2 regions of the Mesorhizobium sp. WSM4884 genome follow, and region 1 is predicted to be linked to the other one. Evidence: riboswitches for the same ligand, from Rfam matches in the RefSeq annotation. Region 1 holds a riboswitch; the other holds the start of a gene.
The links. A riboswitch is a leader RNA that binds a small molecule or an ion and turns the genes downstream of it on or off. The one in region 1 is predicted to bind S-adenosylmethionine.
Positions count from the first base shown of each region.

Region 2: it holds a riboswitch for S-adenosylmethionine, as region 1 does, so the genes downstream of both, P9236_RS19820 (O-succinylhomoserine sulfhydrylase) here and P9236_RS05735 (homoserine O-acetyltransferase) in region 1, are expected to answer to the same signal.

Region 1 covers NZ_JARTVO010000003.1:103,579-113,644, reverse strand. The annotation lists gene P9236_RS05780 (pyridoxamine 5'-phosphate oxidase family protein) at 1-51, opposite strand, end outside; gene P9236_RS05775 (1-acyl-sn-glycerol-3-phosphate acyltransferase) at 431-1,231, shown strand; gene P9236_RS05770 (LysE family translocator) at 1,238-1,852, opposite strand; gene P9236_RS05765 (aldo/keto reductase) at 1,941-2,888, opposite strand; gene P9236_RS05760 (gamma-glutamylcyclotransferase) at 3,006-3,542, opposite strand; gene P9236_RS05755 (DUF2125 domain-containing protein) at 3,664-4,662, shown strand; gene P9236_RS05750 (sugar kinase) at 4,757-5,683, shown strand; gene P9236_RS05745 (prephenate/arogenate dehydrogenase family protein) at 5,700-6,638, opposite strand; gene hisC (histidinol-phosphate transaminase) at 6,645-7,706, opposite strand; SAM riboswitch at 7,895-7,972, shown strand; gene P9236_RS05735 (homoserine O-acetyltransferase) at 8,040-9,209, shown strand; gene metW (methionine biosynthesis protein MetW) at 9,244-9,858, shown strand; gene P9236_RS05725 (glycosyltransferase) at 10,004-10,066, shown strand, end outside.
Region 2 covers NZ_JARTVO010000012.1:144,011-154,076, reverse strand. The annotation lists gene mmsB (multiple monosaccharide ABC transporter permease) at 1-1,204, shown strand, start outside; gene araD1 (AraD1 family protein) at 1,505-2,494, shown strand; gene P9236_RS19830 (hypothetical protein) at 2,659-2,982, shown strand; gene P9236_RS19825 (2'-deoxycytidine 5'-triphosphate deaminase) at 3,019-4,113, opposite strand; SAM riboswitch at 4,258-4,335, shown strand; gene P9236_RS19820 (O-succinylhomoserine sulfhydrylase) at 4,392-5,579, shown strand; gene P9236_RS19815 (ceramide glucosyltransferase) at 5,623-6,768, opposite strand; gene apaG (Co2+/Mg2+ efflux protein ApaG) at 6,988-7,380, shown strand; gene P9236_RS19805 (Hsp33 family molecular chaperone) at 7,606-8,637, opposite strand; gene argF (ornithine carbamoyltransferase) at 8,761-9,672, opposite strand; gene P9236_RS19795 (aspartate aminotransferase family protein) at 9,688-10,066, opposite strand, start outside.

The DNA.
Region 1 (10,066 bases):
GATGGCCTTGACCGTGGGCGTGAAGGCAACATCGCTGGTGAAAGCGTTCATGGCGGCACTCCTCGGACGAAGTAGCACCTTATCTAATCCCTTCCGAAATCCGGAGGAAGAAGGCATATCTGCAATCTAAGCTTCCATTTTCTGGAAGAATGGATGGACCGCCTCGACGCCATGTCCCTGTTCGTCGCTACGGTGGAAGCCGGCAGTCTTTCCGCTGCGGCGCGGTATGCCGGCGTGCCGCTGCTCGAGCCGCCCTGACCGGTCAGCCTCGTTCATGCCGGCCGGGGCCTGCTGCCGGTGAAATTGCGCGCCTTCCTCGATTTCACCGCGCCGCGCCTGGAGGAGCGGCGCGGTTCGACCACGGCGCCGTTTTCTTTTTGGCCGCGCTTGGTGTAACCAACGCACACCTCCACACCGGGCCCTTTCCCGCATGCTCTATATCCGCTCACTGGCGTTCAACCTTGCCTTCTATCTCAGCCTGGTCGTCCAGATGATCTTCTGGACACCCTTCTATTTCCTGTCGCCGCGTCACCGCGCCTGGTTCGTGCCGAAATTCTGGTCGCGCACCTCGATGTGGCTCTACGACAAGATCGCCGGCACCAGGAGCGAGATCACGGGCGTCGAAAACCTGCCGGAAGGGTCGTTCATCCTGGCGCCCAAGCATCAGTCTTTCTGGGACGCGATCGCCTTTTTTCCTTATCTCGATGACGCCTTGTATATTCTGAAGCGGGAGCTGACCTGGATCCCCTTCTTCGGCTGGTACATCATGAAGATGCGCATGATCCCGGTCGACCGCGGCAGCCGCTCGAAAGCGTTGAAAGCGGTCGTCGCCGCGACCAGGCAGGAGATGGCGCGCAATCCTCGTCAGCTCATCATCTATCCGGAAGGCACGCGCCGCCCGCCGGGCGCCGAGCCGTCCTACAAATACGGCATCGTCGAGCTTTATACCCAGCTTGGCGTTCCCGTGGTGCCGGTCGCCCACGTCGCCGGCCTCTACTGGCCGCGCCGCAAATTCATGCGCTATCCCGGCACCATCAAGGCCCGCTTCCTGCCGCCCATTCCTCCGGGCCTCGGCAAGGACGAATTCATGCAGCGGCTGATCGGCGAGACGGAAGCCTCCTGCGACGAGCTGCTCGTCGAGGCAGCGCGCGCGCCGAACCCGCCGCCTCTGCCGCCGACGGCGATGAAGCGGCTAGCGGAGCTCGGCGCTGCGTCAACGACAAAGGCTTGATCCTGCTCACGGCAGTGCCGCGAGCGCGGTGGTCAGCACCAGCGTCGCCGCGAAAACCAGGTTGATGATCCGCGACGCCAGCGGATTGCCCAGCAATCGCGCGAAAACAGTGCCGGCGAGAAGCCAGATCGCATGGATGGCAACGATCATCGCTGCCAGCACCAGCAGCCTGGTTGGCACGCCGAGCGCATCGGCCTGTGCCGAGGCGCCGGCAAACACGGCGCCGATCGCCACATAGGCCTTCGGATTGGCGACGGCGAGCATCAAGCCGCCGAGAAAAGTAGGGCGCGCCGCCTTGTTCTCGTTTTCCGCAAGAGGCGGCGCCGTCGCGATCCTGAAGGCGAGGTAGAGGATGTAGGCGGCCGAAGCGACCGTCAGCAGCGGCGCCAGCCCCGGCATCGAGGCGAGCACAGCGACCAGGCCGGCGGCCACCACCAGAAGCACGACGGTCGTTCCAAGCACGACGCCCAAAGTATAGCCCAACGAAGGCCGCAGCCCGAAGGCGGCGCCGATTGCTGTGACGCTGATCGTCGCCGGACCGGGACTGCCCATGACGACGGCCGCCGCCATGACCAGCGCCAGCAATTGCTGCCAGGACTGCGCGCCAATTCCTCCGGCCATGCCGAACCTCAATTCCTGCCGCGATGCGGCTAGGAACTATCGCGGGGCACCAACAAGGTCTTGGACGATCGTGCGCCGCCTTAGACGCCTAGGCGCTGGCCCGGTCCAGGGCTGCCATATCGTCGGCGGAAAGCTTGAGCGAGGCGGCGCGGATCAGGCTGTCCATATGAGCGGGCGTCGTGGCACTTGCGATCGGCGCGGTGATGCCCGGCCGCGCCATGATCCAGGCGAGCGCCACTTCCGCCTGCTTGGCCGAATGGCGCGCAGCCGCGGCATCGAGCGCGGAGAGGATGCGCATGCCGCGCTCATTGAGATACTCGGCCACATCTTCACCGCGTTCGCTCTGGCCGAGATCGGCCTTGCCGCGGTATTTGCCGCTCAAGAATCCCTTGGCGAGGCTGAAATAGGTGATGACGCCAAGGCCCTCCGCCTTGCAGAGATCGAGCAGCGGGCCGTCCAGCGAAGCGCGGTCGTACAAATTGTATTCCGGCTGCAGAACCTCGTACCGTGGCAGGCTTCGCAGGCTGGCGACATCGAGAGCAGCGCGCAATTGCCCGGCATCGAGATTGGAGCAGCCCGGATAGCGGATCTTGCCTTTCTCGAGCAGGCGCTGATAGGCGCCGAGCGTCTCCTCGTAAGGCGTGGTCGGGTCCGGCCAATGTGACAGATAGAGGTCAATGACGTCGGTCTGCAGCCGCTTCAGCGATTGATCGACCGCCTTTTCGATATAGGCCGCGGAGAGGTCTTTCTTTCCCTGGCCCATATCGGAGCCGACCTTGGTGATGACGACGATCCTGTCGCGGTTGCCGCGGCTTTTCATCCAGTTGCCGATGATGGTTTCGGATTCGCCGCCCTTGTTGCCCGGAGCCCAGCGTGAATAGGCATCGGCGGTGTCGACGGAATTGAAGCCGGCTTCGACAAACCGGTCGAGCAGGTCGAAGGAGGTCTTCTCGTCGGCGGTCCAGCCGAAGACGTTGCCCCCCAGAACCAGCGGCGCGATGGAAAGGTCGGTGCGACCGAGACGGCGTTTCTGCAAGATTGATCTCCGTGATGCTGGGATGGGCCGCGACGCCCGGGAATGGATTGCCGGTAAGCTAGGTCGTGCCTTGCCGAGGTTAAAGGCATGGTTTTGCTTTTTGATCGGGCCAGGCCGTCACGAAGGCGCGACCTGCCGCCCCACCTGTTCCAGCCAATGGTCGCGGATGCCGAGCGCCTTCAGGTGCTCGAGCGTGCTGAGCACATAATCCTCGTTCCTGCCCGACTGGCCGACGGCGCCGCGAACGACTGCCGCGGCATGGCCGGCGTCGAGCCCGCCGGCATATTGCTCATGCGCGCGGTCGACGATGTAGGCGACCGCCTCGACCGTTCGGTCCCCTCCCGCCCCGTTTCCGTCGAGCCGGACATCGAGCATGCGTTCGAGATAGACGTTGGTCACCAGCTCGCGCTCGCGCAGATAGGAAAGCACTTCGTCCCGCAAATCGCCTGGCACGCGGAAGGCAAGGCCGATGCATGAGCCGCCGCGGTCGAGGCCGAGCACCAGTCCCGGCCGCTCTCGTGTGCCGCGATGCACGAAAGAATAGACGCAAAGCGACCGGCGATAGCCGTAAAGACGGGCTCGCCGCGTCTCGACATGTGCGAATCCCGGCCGCCAGATCAGCGACCCGTAGCCAAAAACCCAAAAATCGCCCATATCGCCAAGCCTGATCGCGCTCGAGTGACGACGTCGCACCGTAAGGTGTTTCTTCCGTCCCCGCTTGTTGTGCGTGAGATTAACAGCCCGCTCGCCGCAGCGGGTTAACGAGAGCCGCAGCATGACGTCAAGTGACGAGCCATCGCGCAAACCTAGCCGCCGGCTGTTCTGGCTTGCCGCGTTCATTGTCGCGCTGTTTGCCATCTATAGCGCCGGCTGGTTCTATCTAGCCGGCCGCCTCAAGACGGAGGCCGACCAGGCCGTGGCCAACCTCGGCACCAAAGGCATCGCCGCCGGCTGCGCCAACCTTACCGTCAGCGGCTATCCGCTGAGCTTCGCCGTTTCCTGCGACAGCCTGGCCTATCAGGATGACGCCAAGAGCATTGCCGCCTCCACCGGCAGCTTCAACGCCGTCGCAGGGATCACACAGCCTCTGTCGCCGGTGGCCGATGTGCGGGGCCCGCTCCGAACCTCGGTGCCGGGCATGCCGCCGCTTTGGGTCGACTGGGACAGGCTGAGCGCGACGGTCAAACTATCCTGGCCTTTGCCGCGGCGCGTTTTGCTGCAAGCCGAAGGCCTGTCAGGCCAGACCGATCCGGCTGACGATTCCGATCCGGCTGAATTGTTCTACGCGGCAAACGCGGCTGGGCAGTTGGAACCCAAGGAGCAGGACGTCGTCTATACCGGCAGCGTCGGCGATCTCGAGATCAACGCCAACGCGATCGGCGGCCGCGAGCTGCCGGCGCTGGACGGCGGCGGCGAGGCCACGGTGAAGAACGGTGTCGCGCTGATCGCGGCGCCGCCGAAAAGCCTGCGCGGCCAATCGATCGATATCGCCAAGCTCGACCTGTCGGCGGGAACGGCGCGCGTGACCGTGTCCGGACCGATCTCGGTCGACGCGGACGGCCTGGTCGACGCCAATCTGACGATCAAGCTCAAGGATCCGAAGGCGGTGGCGGCCATCCTTGGCGGCGCCATTCCCGAGCACAAAAGCGAGATCGAGCAGGGTTTTGCCGGCCTGGCCATGCTCGGCAACGAGCCGTCCATGCCGCTCAGGATCGTCAAGGGCAAGGCTTCGCTCGGCTTCATCCCACTGGGCAAGATCAAGCCGGTCGATTAAGAGCAGGGTCCCGAACCGGGAGGTCAGCGCAGCAAAAAGTGGGAGCCGATTTTCGGACAAGACCATGCTCACCCAAAAAGACGGCTGCCATTAGATGTCGGAGCCGGTCAGGCTGCTCAGCGTCGGCGCGTTCACCCTCGACACGATCCTGCGTGTCGACACGCTGCCCACGCATCAGGGCAAGTTCATCGCCGGCGACGGCGTCCAGATCGCCTCGGGCATGGCGACGAGTGCGGCCTGCGCCGCGCACCGCCTCGGCGCTGAGGTATCGCTTTGGGCAAGCGCGGGAGACGACGCGGTCGGCGACCGGCTCATCGCCGAGATCGAGGCGGAAGGCGTCGATTGCAACCTGATCCGCCGCGTCGCCGGCGCGCGCTCGGCGCTGGCCGCGATCCTGGTGGACGCTCATGGCGAGCGCGTCATCGTACCGTTCTATGACAGACAAGCGCAGGCCGATCCCGAGACGCTGCCGCTTGCCGATCTTTCCGCCTTTGACGCCGTGCTGGTGGACGTGCGCTGGCCAGGCGCCGCCGCGCTCGCCTTGACGGCCGCCCGAGACGCGGGTCGCCCGGCGATCCTCGACGCCGACACCGCACCGGTCGAGGTGCTGGAGCGGCTTTTGCCTTTAGCCTCGCATATCGTAGCCTCGGAGCCGGCGGCGCGTATCGTCTGCGGTCATGCGCTCGACCCGGAAAGCGCCTGCGCCGACCTCGCTTCGCGCACCGACGCCTTTGTCGCGGTGACGGGAGGCGCCGCCGGAACCTGGTGGCGCGACCGGGAAACAGGCCGCATCCGCCATGTCGAGGCGCCGAAGGTCAAGGCGGTGGACACGCTGGCGGCCGGCGACGTCTTCCACGGCGCCTTTGCCGTTGGTCTTGCCGAAGCCATGCCGCCCGAGCAGGCGCTGCGTTTTGCCAGTGCCGCCGCCGCGCTCAAATGCCTGCGCTTCGGCGGCCGGCTCGGCGCGCCGAACAGGGCCGAGACGCTGGCGATGATGGCGGCCCACTGGCCGTCGTCGTAACGGCCACGCGAATGGCTTAGGATTTGACTCCGGGATGCTCGACCGCCTGACGTCCGAAATCCGGCACGTCGATGTCCTGGCCGGCCTCGATGATCGAGCGGCGGATGGCGCGTGTGCGGGTGAAGAGGTCGAACAGCTTTTCGCCGTCGCCCCAGCGGATCGCCCGCTGCAGCGAGGCAAGATCCTCCGAGAAGCGCGCCAGCATCTCCAGGATCGCGTCCTTGTTATGCAGGCACACGTCGCGCCACATGGTCGGGTCGGAGGCAGCCAGTCGGGTGAAGTCGCGAAAGCCGGAAGCGGAGTATTTGATGACTTCCGTCTTGGTCACCGATTCCAGGTCGTCGGCGGTGCCGACGATGTTGTAGGCGATGATATGCGGCAGGTGGGAGACGATGGCCAGCGTCATGTCGTGATGCTGCGGGTCCATCGTATCGATGTTCGAGCCGCAGCGCCGCCAAAATTCGGACAGCTTCTCCAGCGCTTGCGGATCGGTGCCCGGCAGCGGCGTGAAGATGCACCAGCGGTTGTCGAAAAGATCGGCGAAGCCGGCATCGGGGCCCGATTTTTCCGTGCCCGCCAGCGGGTGGCCGGGGATGAAATGCACACCCTCCGGCACGTGCGGCAGCATTTGCGCGATGACGGAGGCCTTGGTCGAGCCAACATCGGTGAGGATGGCGCCCGTCTTCAGTGTCGGCGCGATCTCGGCGGCGACCTCGCCGGACGAGCCGACCGGAACCGAGACGATGACGAGATCCGCATCGCGCACCGCTTCCTTGGCCTCGGTCGTGTAGGAATCGCCCAGACCGAGTTCCTCGGCCCGCTTCAGCGTCGATGTGCTGCGCGTCGCTATGGCGATATGACGCGCCAGGCGCTCGCGGCGGATGACGCGGGCGAGCGACGAGCCGATCAGGCCGATGCCGACCAGCGCTATTTTCTCGAACATCGGTGACGTCATGGTGCTCTAGCTTTTCAGGAAACTCGTCAGCGCTTCGATGACGCCGCGATTGGCCTCTTCGGTGCCGATGCTCATACGCAGCGCATTTGGGAAGCCGTAGCCGGTGACGCGACGCAGGATGTAGCCGCGTGCACTCAAATAGTCGTCCGCGGCCGCCGCCGAATGCCGCTTGTCATCGGGAAAATGGATCAGCACGAAATTGCCAACGCTGGGCGTGACGCGCAGCCCGAGCAGGGTCACCTGCTCGCTGACCCAGGCCAGCCATTTCTCGTTGTGCGCCACGCTGCGCTCGACATGGGCGCGGTCGCGAATGGCCGCGATGCCCGCCTCGATCGCGGTTGCGTTGACGTTGAAGGGACCGCGCACCCGGTTGATGGCATCGACGATATGCGCCGGCCCGTACATCCAGCCGACGCGCGCCCCGCCGAGGCCGAGCTTGGAGAAGGTGCGCGTCATGACGACGTTCTCGGAACTGCCCGCCAGCTCGATGCCGGCCTCGTAGTCGTTACGGCGTACATATTCGGCATAGGCGGCGTCGAGCACCAGAAGCACGTTCTTCGGCAGTCCGGCATGCAGCCGGCGCACCTCCTGGAACGGCACGTAGGTGCCCGTCGGATTGTTGGGATTGGCAAGGAACACGATCCGCGTCGCCGGCGTCACAGCGGCGAGGATCGCGTCGATGTCGGCGCGCTCGTCAGTTTCCTTGACCGCCACCGGCCTCGCGCCGGCCGCCTGGATGTAGATCTTGTAGACCATGAAGGCGTGTTCGGTGAACACGGCCTCGTCTCCCGGCGCAAGATAGGTCTGCGCCAAGAGCCCCAGGATCTCGTCGGAGCCGTTGGAGCAAACGATGTTTGCCGGGTTGAGGCCGTGCACTTCGGCGATCGCCTCGCGCAGCCGGCGGGCGCTGCCGTCGGGATAGACGTCGAGCCTGGCAGCCACGTCCCGCGCGGCCTCGATCGCTTTCGGCGAGGGCCCGAGCGGATTCTCGTTGGACGACAGCTTATAGACCTTCGTCACGCCGGCCGGCGCCGTGCTCTTGCCCGGCACGTATGCCTCGATGTCCATGATGCCCGCGCGAGGTGTTGGACGTGCCTGATCCTGCTTCATATTACAAATCCGTCGAGAAGGCCTTCGAGGCCGCAGCGGAAATACAGGCCGTGGCCCCGAATGTCGAGTGCCGGTGCTTGCGCTACGATGCCGATCTCAGGTTGCTGCCCGTTGACGAAGCGCGGCGCTGGTCCTAGAAGAGCAGCCGGACTTCCCGTGGTGATTTGGCCGGTCGGCTTGCAGCCACGTTAAACAATTCGCTAAAGGGCCGTTTGCAACCTGTAACCGGCTTTGCGAAGGCAGGCCGGTTTTTTGTTGTCCGCCGCCGGCCGGACTGGATGGGGAATGCAAATGTCCGCTCAGCGCGTTGCAAGGACCAACAACGAGGCCGACCATCCGTCGAGCCCGGTGCTGCAGTTCGGTCCCGACAAGCCGCTGAAGCTCGATGCCGGCACGATCCTGTCGCCGTTTCAGGTCGCCTACCAGACCTACGGCACCCTCAACGACGCCCGCTCCAACGCGATCCTCGTCTGCCATGCGCTGACCGGCGACCAGCATGTCGCCAACACCAATCCGGTGACCGGCAAGCCGGGCTGGTGGGAGGTGCTGATCGGCCCCGGCAAGATCATCGACACCAGCCGCTTTTTCGTCATCTGCGCCAACGTCGTCGGCGGCTGTCTCGGCTCCACCGGTCCGGCCTCGACCAATCCGGCGACAGGCCGGCCCTATGGCCTCGACCTGCCGATCATCACCATCCGCGACATGGTGCGCGCGCAGCTGATGCTGGTCGACCATTTCGGCATCGAGAAGCTGTTTTGCGTGATCGGCGGCTCAATGGGCGGCATGCAGGTGCTGGAATGGGCCGCAAGCCACTCGGAGCGCGTCTTCTGCGCGCTGCCGATCGCCACCGGCGCCCGCCATTCCTCGCAGAACATCGCCTTCCACGAGGTCGGACGGCAGGCCGTCATGGCAGATCCGGACTGGCACGGCGGTAAATATCTCGATTTCGGCCGGCGTCCGGAAAAGGGGCTCGCGGTGGCCCGCATGGCCGCCCATATCACCTATCTGTCGGAGGCGGCCCTTCACCGCAAGTTCGGCCGCAACCTGCAGGACCGCGAGGCGCTCACCTTCGGCTTCGATGCCGATTTCCAGATCGAAAGCTACCTGCGCCACCAAGGCATGACTTTCGTCGATCGCTTCGACGCCAACTCCTACCTCTATCTGACCCGCGCGATGGATTATTTCGACCTCGCCGCCGACCATGGCGGACGGCTGGCCGATGCCTTCGCCGGAACCAGGACGCGTTTCTGCCTGGTGTCCTTCACAAGCGACTGGCTGTTCCCGACGGAGGAAAGCCGCTCGATCGTGCATGCGCTCAATGCCGCCGGCGCCTCCGTCTCCTTCGTCGAGATCGAGACCGATCGCGGCCATGACGCCTTCCTGCTCGACGAGCCGGAACTGTTCGCAGCCATCAACGGCTTCATTGCCTCTGCCGCCCGCGCCAGGGGGCTCAGCCTATGAGTGGCTCGCGATCTCTGAGACCCGAGGTATGCGCATGAGCGTCAACCGCGCCCAGCGTGTCGACCTCGAGGTCGTCACCGATCTCATCCCTTCGCATTCGCGCGTGCTCGATGTCGGCTCGGGCGATGGCGTGCTTTTGGAACTGCTGCAGGAGACCAAGCAGGTCGACGGCCGCGGCCTGGAATTGTCGCAGCGCGGCGTCAACGAATGCGTGGCGCGCGGCCTCTCCGTCGTCCAGGGCGATGCCGACAAGGACCTCGAGTTCTATCCCGACAAGGGTTTCGACTTCGTCGTGCTGTCGCAGACCCTGCAGGCGACCCGCAATCCGAAGCTGGTGCTCGACGAGCTGCTTCGGATCGGCAACCGCGCCATCGTCTCTTTCCCCAATTTCGGCCATTGGCGGGTGCGCTTCTCGCTGCTGATCAAGGGCAGGATGCCGGTCACCAAGGACTTGCCCTATTCCTGGTACGACACGCCGAACATCCACTTCTGCACCATCCGCGACTTCGTCAATCTGTGCGAGGAGCTCGGCGCGACGGTCGAGAAGGCGACCGCGCTCGACGCCAACGGCCAGAAGATCGGCCTGTCGATGCCGTGGTGGTTCTGGAACTTCTTCGGCCAGCAAGCGGTGTTCTTGCTGCGGCGATAGTAGCGCTCGAATCTGTTCTCCTCGCTCGCAGCACAGCCGCGAACGTCGGTGAGCACCAAATATTTGCATTGTTGTTTCTCTCATTTGACAGCGAATTGAGACGGCTATACTGACCTCAATCAGGCAACATGGTGGGTGAACAGTGATGGTCGGCGATCTCCCGACTTATTCAGTCGTCGTGGAAATGGAAAATGCCAAGTCGATCGAC
Region 2 (10,066 bases), on a different contig from region 1:
GAATTTGCGCGAATACGGCCTGATCATCGCGCTGATCGTCATCATGCTGTTCTTCCAGTACACGACGTCGGGAACGCTGTTCAAACCGGTCAACCTCAGCAACCTGGTGCAGCAGAACTCGTTCATCATCGTGATGGCGCTCGGCATGCTGCTGGTCATCGTCGCCGGCTATATCGATCTCAGTGTCGGCTCCGTCGCCGGCTTCATCGGCGCGCTTGCGGCGATGATGATGGTCATCTGGCCGCTCGGCATATTCAGCAATCCGCTGGTGGTCTCGATCGTCTGCCTGATCGTCGGCGCGCTTATCGGCGCGGCGCAAGGCTATTGGATCGCCTATCACCGGATACCAAGCTTCATCGTGACGCTGGCGGGCATGCTGATCTTCCGCGGCATCTGCCAGGCGCTGCTCGGCGGCGGCTCCTCCGTCGGCCCGCTCCCCGACAGCTTCAAGGCGCTGAGCTCCGGCTTCATCCCGGACGTCATCGGCCCGCTGACGCTGATCCCGCCGACGGTGAACGCCGCCGGCAAGACCATCGTCGGCAGCGGCCTCACGCTGCATATGACGACGGTGGTGCTGGGCATGGTCGCTGTGCTCGCCTATGCCTATTTCGGGCTGAGGGCCCGCCGCAAGCGCGAACGTCATGGCTACGAGGCCGAGCCTTTCCCGCTGTTCGTCATCAAGACGCTGGTGGGAAGCGCGCTGGCGCTGTTCCTGGTCTTCCAGTTCGCCAGCTACAAGGGCCTGCCGGTCGTACTTATGGTGATGGGCGTGCTGATCTCGCTGTTCGTCTTCGTCACCAAGCGCATGACCATCGGCCGCCGCATCTATGCCATGGGCGGCAACGCCAAGGCGGCGCAGCTGTCGGGCATCAACACCGAACGGCTGACGCTGCTCGTCTTCATCAACATGGGCGTGCTGTCGGCGCTCGGCGGCCTGATCATCGCGGCGCGCCTCGGCCAGGCCGTGCCGGCCGCGGGTCTCGGCAGCGAACTCGACGTGATCGCTGCCGTCTTCATCGGCGGCGCCTCGGCGATGGGCGGCGTCGGACAAGTCATCGGCGCCGTGGTCGGCGGCTTCATCATGGGTGTGATGAACAACGGCATGTCGATCATGGGCGTCAATGTCGACTGGCAGCAGGTGGTCAAGGGCCTGGTGCTGCTCGGCGCCGTCATCTTCGACGTCTACAACAAGAACAAGGCCTGACAGGGCGAGGGCAATTCCGGAAAGTGCATGGCGGTTTTCCATCCGGAATTGCGCAAAAACAAATATTTGGAGCGGGCCAGCTACTAGGCTGAACCGCTCCGGCGAGGAAGCAGGAGGCATACGGGTCCAGATCGCGGAGCTGCCGGCAACCCGTCGGCGCCAAGAAGTCCCCTGAAGGACCGGGCTCGCGAGCGCAATCCGGACGAAGAGTTTCACCCGTGGCACGGATCGGTTCCGGGCCGCGCTGGTCAGGGTTTTGCTGTCGGCAGCCCGGCCAAGGCAAAAGAGAGAGGGTTCATCATGCTGATTTCCCAGATCCTCGACGACGCCGAGACGATCCGCGTCGTTGCCCGCAGCGGCGGCAAGACCCGGATCATCAACGGCGCGCGCAGCGTCTATTCGCTGGCGATGGAGGCGGCGCGCACCGGCACCGGTCTCGAGGCGCTGATCGAGCGCAAGGGCTATGGCGAGACGGTCGACCTCGACGCCGCCTACAAGAAGGGGCGGCTGGTATCGCCGATCAACCATCCGGACCCCGCGCATCTCCACCTCACTGGCACGGGACTGACGCATCTCGGCTCCGCCGCGACGCGCGATTCCATGCACAAGAAGCTCAGCGACGGCGAGGAGCAGCTCACCGATTCCATGAAAATGTTCCGCATGGGGCTGGAAGGCGGCAAGCCGCCAAAGGGCCAGATCGGCGTTCAGCCGGAATGGTTCTACAAGGGCAACGGCACCATGGCGGTGGCGCCCGGCGCGGCACTGATGTCGCCGGCCTTCGCGCAGGACGCCGGCGAGGAGCCGGAGATCGCCGGCATCTATGTCATCGGCGACGACGGCGCGCCGTTCCGGGTCGGCTTCACGCTGTCGAACGAATTCTCCGACCATGTGACCGAGCGGGTGAACTACCTTTTCCTCGCCCACTCCAAGCTGCGCAACGCCTCGTTCGGACCGGAAATCCTGATCGGCGACCTGCCCGCCGACATCAGAGGCTCATCGCGCATCTGGCGCGACGGCAAGGTGCTTTGGGAAAAGCCGTTCCTGTCGGGCGAAGCGAACATGTCGCACACCATCGCCAATCTCGAGCATCACCACTTCAAATATTCGGCCTTCCGCCAGCCGGGCGACGTGCATGTGCACATGTTCGGCACCGCGACGCTCTCCTTCGCCGACGGCGTCAGGACTGAGGCCGGCGACGTGTTCGAGATTGAGGCCCAGGATTTCGGCCTGCCGCTGCGCAACCCGCTGGAGATCGAGAAGCCTGTGAAGGTGGCGGTGAAGGCGCTGTGAACAAACAAGGAAGCTCAAATTTCGGACGGAGGGTTCGGGCAATCAGTTGCTTGCGGTCCTTTATTGTATCTGTGGGCGTTGCGCTTTCGCTCGCCCATTCGCCATCGGCGGCCCATGCCGCGACGCAGTGCAGCGCAAAATCCTATCGGGAAGTTCGCGAGCCGATGGCAAAGCGACTTTTGGCAGCAGGGTATTCGGGCGAACAAGCTGCTTTTCTGATGAGCAAAGCCGACCTGCTGACATCGGAGCTCCGCAGCGACAAGCTGAATGACCGCGCCAGACCCTGCGGCATCGACTCCGCCCGAGCGCATGTGCTCAGTTGCGTGAACAAGCTGCTGTTTCCTTTGAAGGACTCAAAGACCTCGCTTGACGCCGAAAAGCCGGCTGCTTCTTGGGGCAAGAAGCGATTGGCGGGGCGCGAACTGCTGTTTATCGGCTACTTCAACGCATGCCTTGGCACCGCGAAGCAGCGCATGTTTGGCGGTTAACGAGGTCCCGGCCAACCTTAGATCGCCATTTCGACCTCAGCGCGCGGCGCGGAAATGCTTGGAGAGCTTGAGCCCTTGCGCCTGATAGTTGGAGCCGAGATCAGTGCCATAGAGCGCCCGCGGGCGCTTGAGCATATGCTCGTAGACCAGGCGGCCGACGATCTGGCCGTGGTCGAGGATGAACGGCACCTCGTGGCTGCGCACTTCGAGCACGGCGCGGCTGCCGCTGCCGCCGGCGGCGGAATGGCCGAAGCCCGGGTCGAAGAAGCCGGCATAGTGGACGCGGAACTCGCCGACCAGCGGGTCGAAGGGCGTCATCTCGGCGGCATAGAGCGGCGGCACGTGCACGGCTTCGCGAGAGACCAGGATGTAGAACTCGTCCGGGTCGAGGACCAGCTCGCCGGCGCCGCTCTTGTAGAGCGGCTCCCAGAAGTCGACGACGTCCTGCGCGGCGCGCTTGTCGACGTCGACGAGTCCGGTGTGGTGCTTGCCGCGATAGCCGACAAGGCCGTCCTTGTCGCCGTCGAGATCGATGGAGAGCGCGATGCCGCCGCCAGAGATGTTGGGCGGCTCGGTAGCGACCAGCATCTCGGCGCGGTGGACGTCGCGCAATTCCTTCTCCGACAGCACCGCGTTGCCGATGCGGAAGCGTATCTGCGACAGCCGCGAGCCGGCACGCACGACGATCGGGAAGGTGCGTGGGCTGACTTCGAGGTAGAGCGGGCCATGGTAGCCGGCGGCGATCTTGTCGAACTCGTGGCCGCGGTCGGTCATGACACGCGTGAAGATGTCCAGCCGCCCGGTCGAGCTCTTCGGGTTGGCGGAAGCCGACACTTCCGCCGGCAGCGCCAGGCTCTCGAGCAGCGGCACGATGTAGACGCAGCCCGTCTCCAGCACCGCACCTTCGGCAAGGCTGATCTCGTGCAGTTTCAGCCGATCGAGCTTGTCGGCCACCAGATGGTCGGGACCGGGCAGGAAGGAGGCGCGCACGCGAAAGGCCGTGTCGCCGAGCCTGAGATCGAGGCTGGCCGGCTGGATCTGGTCGGTGTCGAGCGCGCGCGGCGACTTCAGCGCATTCGCCTCGAACAGCGCCGCGATGTCCTGATCCGGAAGAATGCCTGTCTGCCGCAAGGTCTGGCTCCGATCGAAGGCCGGGCAAGCGCGTGGTTCTTTTGCAGGCTCCTGCCGAAACCGTAAACGGCTTGCGCTAGCTGCCTGGTACAAACCTCTTAATCAAGCCGGCAATTGACGCAAGCGCGGCGCAGGTCTAAAGGGTCGTTATCCCGTGGTGATTTGGCCGGTCGGCTTGCAGCCACGTTAAACAAGTCGCTAAAGGACCGCTGGCCGCGAGGCCATATGGACCGGTTGCGACATCGCGGCCGGTTTTTTTTGTGTTTGGAAGTAAGGCGATGACCAAGACGCGTAACTGGAAGCCTCAGACGGCACTCGTGCATGGCGGGACGCTGCGTTCCGGCTTCGGCGAGACCGCGGAGGCGATGTATCTCACCCAAGGCTATGTCTACGAAACGGCGCAAGCCGCGGAAGCCCGCTTCAAGGGCGAGGAGCCGGGCTTCATCTATTCGCGCTACGCCAACCCGACCGTCGACATGTTCGAGAAGCGCATGTGCGCGCTGGAAGGCGCGGAAGACGCCCGCGCCACTGCTTCCGGCATGGCCGCCGTGTCCGCCGCCCTGCTCTGCAGCGTCAAGGCCGGCGACCACATCGTTGCGGCGCGGGCACTGTTCGGCTCCTGCCGCTGGGTGGTCGAGACGCTGGCGCCGCGCTACGGCATCGAGGCGACGCTGGTCGACGGCACCGACATCGCCAACTGGGAAAATGCGGTCAGGCCAAACACCAAGCTGTTCTTCCTGGAAAGCCCGACCAACCCGACGCTGGAAGTGGTCGACATCGCCGCCGTCGCCGCCTTAGCCAATTCGATCGGCGCGAGGCTGATCGTCGACAACGTATTCGCCACGCCGCTGCAGCAGAAGCCGTTGCAGCTCGGCGCCCATGTCGTGGTCTATTCGGCGACCAAGCATATCGACGGACAGGGCCGCTGCCTCGGCGGCGTCATCCTGTCGGACAAGAAATGGATCGACGAGAACCTGCACGACTATTTCCGGCACACCGGCCCGAGCCTGTCGCCCTTCAACGCCTGGACGCTGTTGAAAGGCCTGGAGACGCTGCCGCTGCGCGTGCGCCAGCAGACGGAAAGCGCCGGCAAGATCGCGGACTTCCTGGCCGGCCGGCCGGAGATCGCCCGCGTCATCTATCCGGGGCGGGCCGACCATCCGCAGGCGGATATCGTGAGGAAGCAGATGTCGGGCGGCTCGACGCTGATCTGCCTCGACGTCAAGGGCGGCAAGCAGGCAGCCTTCGCCCTCCAGAACGCGCTCGACATCGTGCTGATCTCCAACAATCTCGGTGACGCCAAAAGCCTGATCACCCATCCGGCCACGACGACGCACAAGAACCTGAGCGACGAGGCACGCGCCGAACTCGGCATCGGGCCTGGTACGCTCCGGCTCTCCGTCGGTCTGGAGGACACCGACGATCTGCTCAACGACGTCGAACAGGCGCTGAAGGCAGCGCGGTAACGGCCACGGTGGCCGCAAAGAGATTGCCTGAGCCGCAACCGGCTCAGGCAGTCTCTTCGAGTTCGGTCATCTCCCCGGTGCGGATCGTCATGGCGTTGCCGCGCCATTCGACGGCTCCGCCCAGCCAGCCGCGCGCCCAGATGGCGGGAAGCATCGCGTCGCGGACGATCATGGCGGTCACACTGCGCGGCGACAGGTACCAGCCCTTGGACCAGGCAAGCAGGCATTCCGGCACATAGGCTACCGCCAGCACGCAAAGCGCTGTCGTCGGGAGGCTGACGCCGGCGCTTTTTGCCGCAATCAGCGCGAATATCAGCGGCAGCGCGATACCGGTGAGTATCTCAGGCGCGAAGAACAGCGGGAAGGTGACGCGGCGCAGCCGCGCCCAGCGCGCCTGGCGCGACCAGACTTCGGCGAGCGTGCGCTGGCCGAGCGGCTGTTCGAAGGGCGAGGCCACGAGATTGACCCGGAGGCCTAGGCTGTTGACCAGCTTGGTGGCCGCCGCATCTTCGGCGGCCTCGGCGGCCAGCGCCTGGATGCCGCCGTTTGCGTCGAGCATCGACTTGTTCCACAACATGCTCTTGCCCTGAGCGAAGCCAAGGCCGACCGCCTCGCCGGCATATTGCCAGCGCGCCTGCAGCGTGTTGAGGAAGGCGCATTCGACCTCGGCCCAGAAGCCGTCCGGCCGCGAGCCGACCGGCGTCGAGCAGACGAGGCCGGTATCCCGTCGCCAGGCCGCCATCAGATGCTGGACATAGTCCTTGGGCATCAGCACGTTGGAATCGGCAAGAATCACCCAGTCGTGCCGGGCCGCCTGCCAGCCCTTGACGCAGTTGTTGAGCTTGGGATTGGCGCTGATCCTGTCCTCGCCGATCAAGAGCCGCGCCGGCACGTTCGGGAAGCGCGCGATCGCGGCATTGATCAACTTGACCACCGGGTCTTCCGGTTGGGTGACGCAGAAGATCAGCTCATAACGCGGCCAGTCGAGCGAGAAGGCGCGCTTGAGCGTCTCCTCGGCGAATGGCTCGACGCCGCGCGACGGCACGATGATGGAGACCGCCGGCTGCTTGCCGGCGAACGGAGGAATGAAGCGCCTGGGCTTCAATCGCGACGAGGCGAGCAGGATGCTGGCAAAATTGGAAAGAAGAATGGCTGACGAAGCAAAGGCGGCTGCAAAGGTCAGTTCCATCGAGTTCTGGTCACTCCGGAAGGGCCGCCCGCGGCCGTTTCATCAGTCGACAGAGCGCCCGAGTCGCCCGCATAGTTTCTGCACACCAACATTGTCATGTGTCACTTAAATGACATTGTTTTTCGGCAACTGCGCTAGAATCTGGCAGGATGGACGGCGCTTCGTGTAACAACCGCGAAGCGCGGTAAATGTTCCCTAGCCGGCAAACCGGAGTGGCCCATGTATCGCGCCGTGACGCGCAACATCGAAGTGCAGGTCAGGCCGTTCTATCTGGAGGATCGTTCCGATCCGTCGGAGGACCGCTATGTGTGGGGCTATCAGGTGACGATCGACAACCGGTCGGACGAGTTCGTGCAGCTTCTGTCGCGCTATTGGCACATCACCGACGGACGCGGCCGCGTCGAGGAGGTGCGTGGCGCCGGCGTCGTCGGCGACCAGCCGGAACTCAACCCGGGCGACAGCTACCAGTACACGTCGGGATGCCCGCTCTCGACGCCGTCCGGCATCATGGTCGGCCATTACACGATGCGCAACGGACGCGGCGAGACGTTCGATGTCGCCATCCCCGCCTTCTCGCTCGACATGCCGGGAACGAGGCGGACGGTGAACTAGGACAGTTGGCGAAATCCGGCGCGGGAGGATTTTCTCCCCGGGGGAGAAATGCCCGGTCCACCCTCCGCAGCTGCTGCGGAGGACGGGCAGGGCAATGAGGGCGGCGCTAAGGTTACGAGATTCTTTCGGACGGAGCGAGGGGTTCCGACATCGCCGACGTTGGCGCTGCCCCTCATCCGCCCCTTGGGCACCTTCTCCCCGTAAACGGGGAGAAGGAAGGGCATTTCACTCGGCCGCGAAATCCGCCGGATCGAAGTCGTACTGCGTCGAGCAGAACTCGCAGGCGACATGGATGCCGCCGTCCTCGGTGCTGTCCTCGATCTCCTCGGCCGAAAAGCCTTCGAGGATGCCGCGAATCTTCTCACGCGAGCAGGAGCACTGGTCGGCGACGGGAACGCTGCGGAAGACGCGCACGCCGTGCTCGTGGAACAGCCGGTAGAGCAGCCGCTCGGTACCCACCGAGGGGTCGATCAGCTCCGTCTGCTCGATGGTGCCGAGCAGCGCCAGCAATTCCCGCCATGAATTGTCGGCCGGGTCGTACGCCACGTCTCGCGGATCGCCGTCGCCACCCGAAATATCGGGCACGCGCATGCGCTCCGGCGCCTGCGGCAGGAACTGCGCCAGGATGCCGCCCGCGCGCCATTGCTCGCGGGCGCCGCCCGGACCCGGCGTCACCAGCTTGGCAACCGACATCCTCAGATCGGTCGGGATCTGCTCGGACTGGCGGAAGTAGGTGCGCGCGGCGTTCTCCAGCGACGTGCCGTCGAGTTGGACGATGCCCTGATAACGCTGCGTGTGGGCGCCCTGATCGATGGTCAGCGCCAGAACACCGGTGCCGAGCAGCTTCTCTTGCGAAGTCTCGCCCGAGGCCACCAGCGCCTGCAGCCGGTCGGCGTCGAAGCGCGCATAGGCGCGCAGCGCATGCGGCGTGGTGAAATCGGCCACCAGCATGTCGACCGGCCCGTCGGTGCGGGTCTGCAGGATGAACTTGCCCTCGAACTTCAGCGACGTGCCGAGCAGCACGGTGAGCACGCAGGCTTCCGCCAGCAGCCGCGCGACCGGTTCGGGATAGTCGTGACGGCTGAGAATGGCGTCGAGCATCGGCCCGAGCTGCACGGTGCGACCGCGCACGTCGAGGGGCGCCACTTCGTAAGGCACGACATGATCGTCGCCGGCGAAGCCGAATTCACCGAGTTTGGGTTGATGATCAGCCAAAGGACGGGTTTCCAACATGACAAAGCTCCGGGGCGCGTCCATCCCGCTTTGCAGGCGGCATGGGTCGAAGCGCGTTCGATTTGCGTGATGGCCCGCAAATAGGCATCACACATCGCCAGATCAAGTTGGTCCGTTTCAAGACAAGCCGGTTCAAGTCGGGCCTTCTCAAGCGCCCAGGCACCAGGCCAGCACAGCTTTCTGGGCGTGCAGCCGGTTTTCAGCCTCGTCGAACACCACCGAATGCGGCCCGTCGATCACGTCGTCGGTGACCTCCTCGCCGCGGTGCGCCGGCAGGCAATGCATGAAGAGCGCGTCGGACTTCGCCTTGGCCATCAGCGCGGCGTTGACCTGGTAAGGCAGGAAGACGTTGTGGCCGCGGGCGCGATGCTCCTGGCCCATCGACACCCAGCTGTCGGTGACGACGCAATCCGCCTGGTCGACTGCCTCCTCGGCCGAGTGGGCAAATCTGACCTTGCCGCCATTGGCCTTCGCCCAGTCGACGTATTTCTCGAACGGCTCGCTGCCCTCCGGCACCGCGACGTTGAGGTTGAAGCGGAACCGCGCCGAGGCTTCGAGCAGCGAGTGCAGCACATTGTTGCCGTCGCCGGTCCAGGCGAAGGTCCTGCCGGCGACCGGACCGCGATGCTCCTCGTAGGTCATGATGTCGGCCATCAGCTGGCACGGGTGGGTGTCGTCGGTGAGCCCGTTGATAACCGGAACGGTGGCGCTCTCGGTGAGCTCCAGCAGCCGGTCATGCGAGGTGGTGCGGATCATGATGGCGTCGACGTAGCGCGACAGCACCTTGGCGGTGTCGGCGATGGTTTCGGAACGGCCGAGCTGCATTTCGGTGCCGGTCAGCATGATCGTCTCGCCACCAAGCTGGCGCATGCCGACATCGAAGGAAACGCGGGTGCGCGTCGACGGCTTGTCGAAGATCATGGCCAACACCTTGCCTTCGAGCGGCTTCGAACGCTCGCCGGCCTTGAGCCTGGTCTTTCGCGCCACCGCATCGTCCAGCATCGAGCGCAGGTCGCCGGCGGAAACGGCTGACAGGTCGGTGAAGTGGCGAACACTCATCGGCAAATTCCAGAATTACTTCGCGGCTTCGGCCGCAATGGCGTCGGTCAAGCCCTTGGCGCCGGCGCGGATGCGCTTCAGCGCCTCGCCGATCTCCTCGTCGGTGACGGTGAGCGGCGGCAAGAGACGAATGACGTTGTCGCCGGCCGGCACGGCGAGCAAGTGCTGATCGCGCAGCGCCATGTTCACCTTGGTGTTGGGCATGGCGCATTTCAGCCCAAGCATCAGGCCGGTTCCCCTGATGCCTTCGATGACGTCGGGATATTCGTCTACGATCGCGGCAAGGCCCTGCTTGAGCAGCAGCGCCTTGCGCTGGACATCCTCGAGGAAGCCGTCGGCCAACACGACGTCGAGCACGGCATTGCCCACCGCCATCGCCAGCGGATTGCCGCCG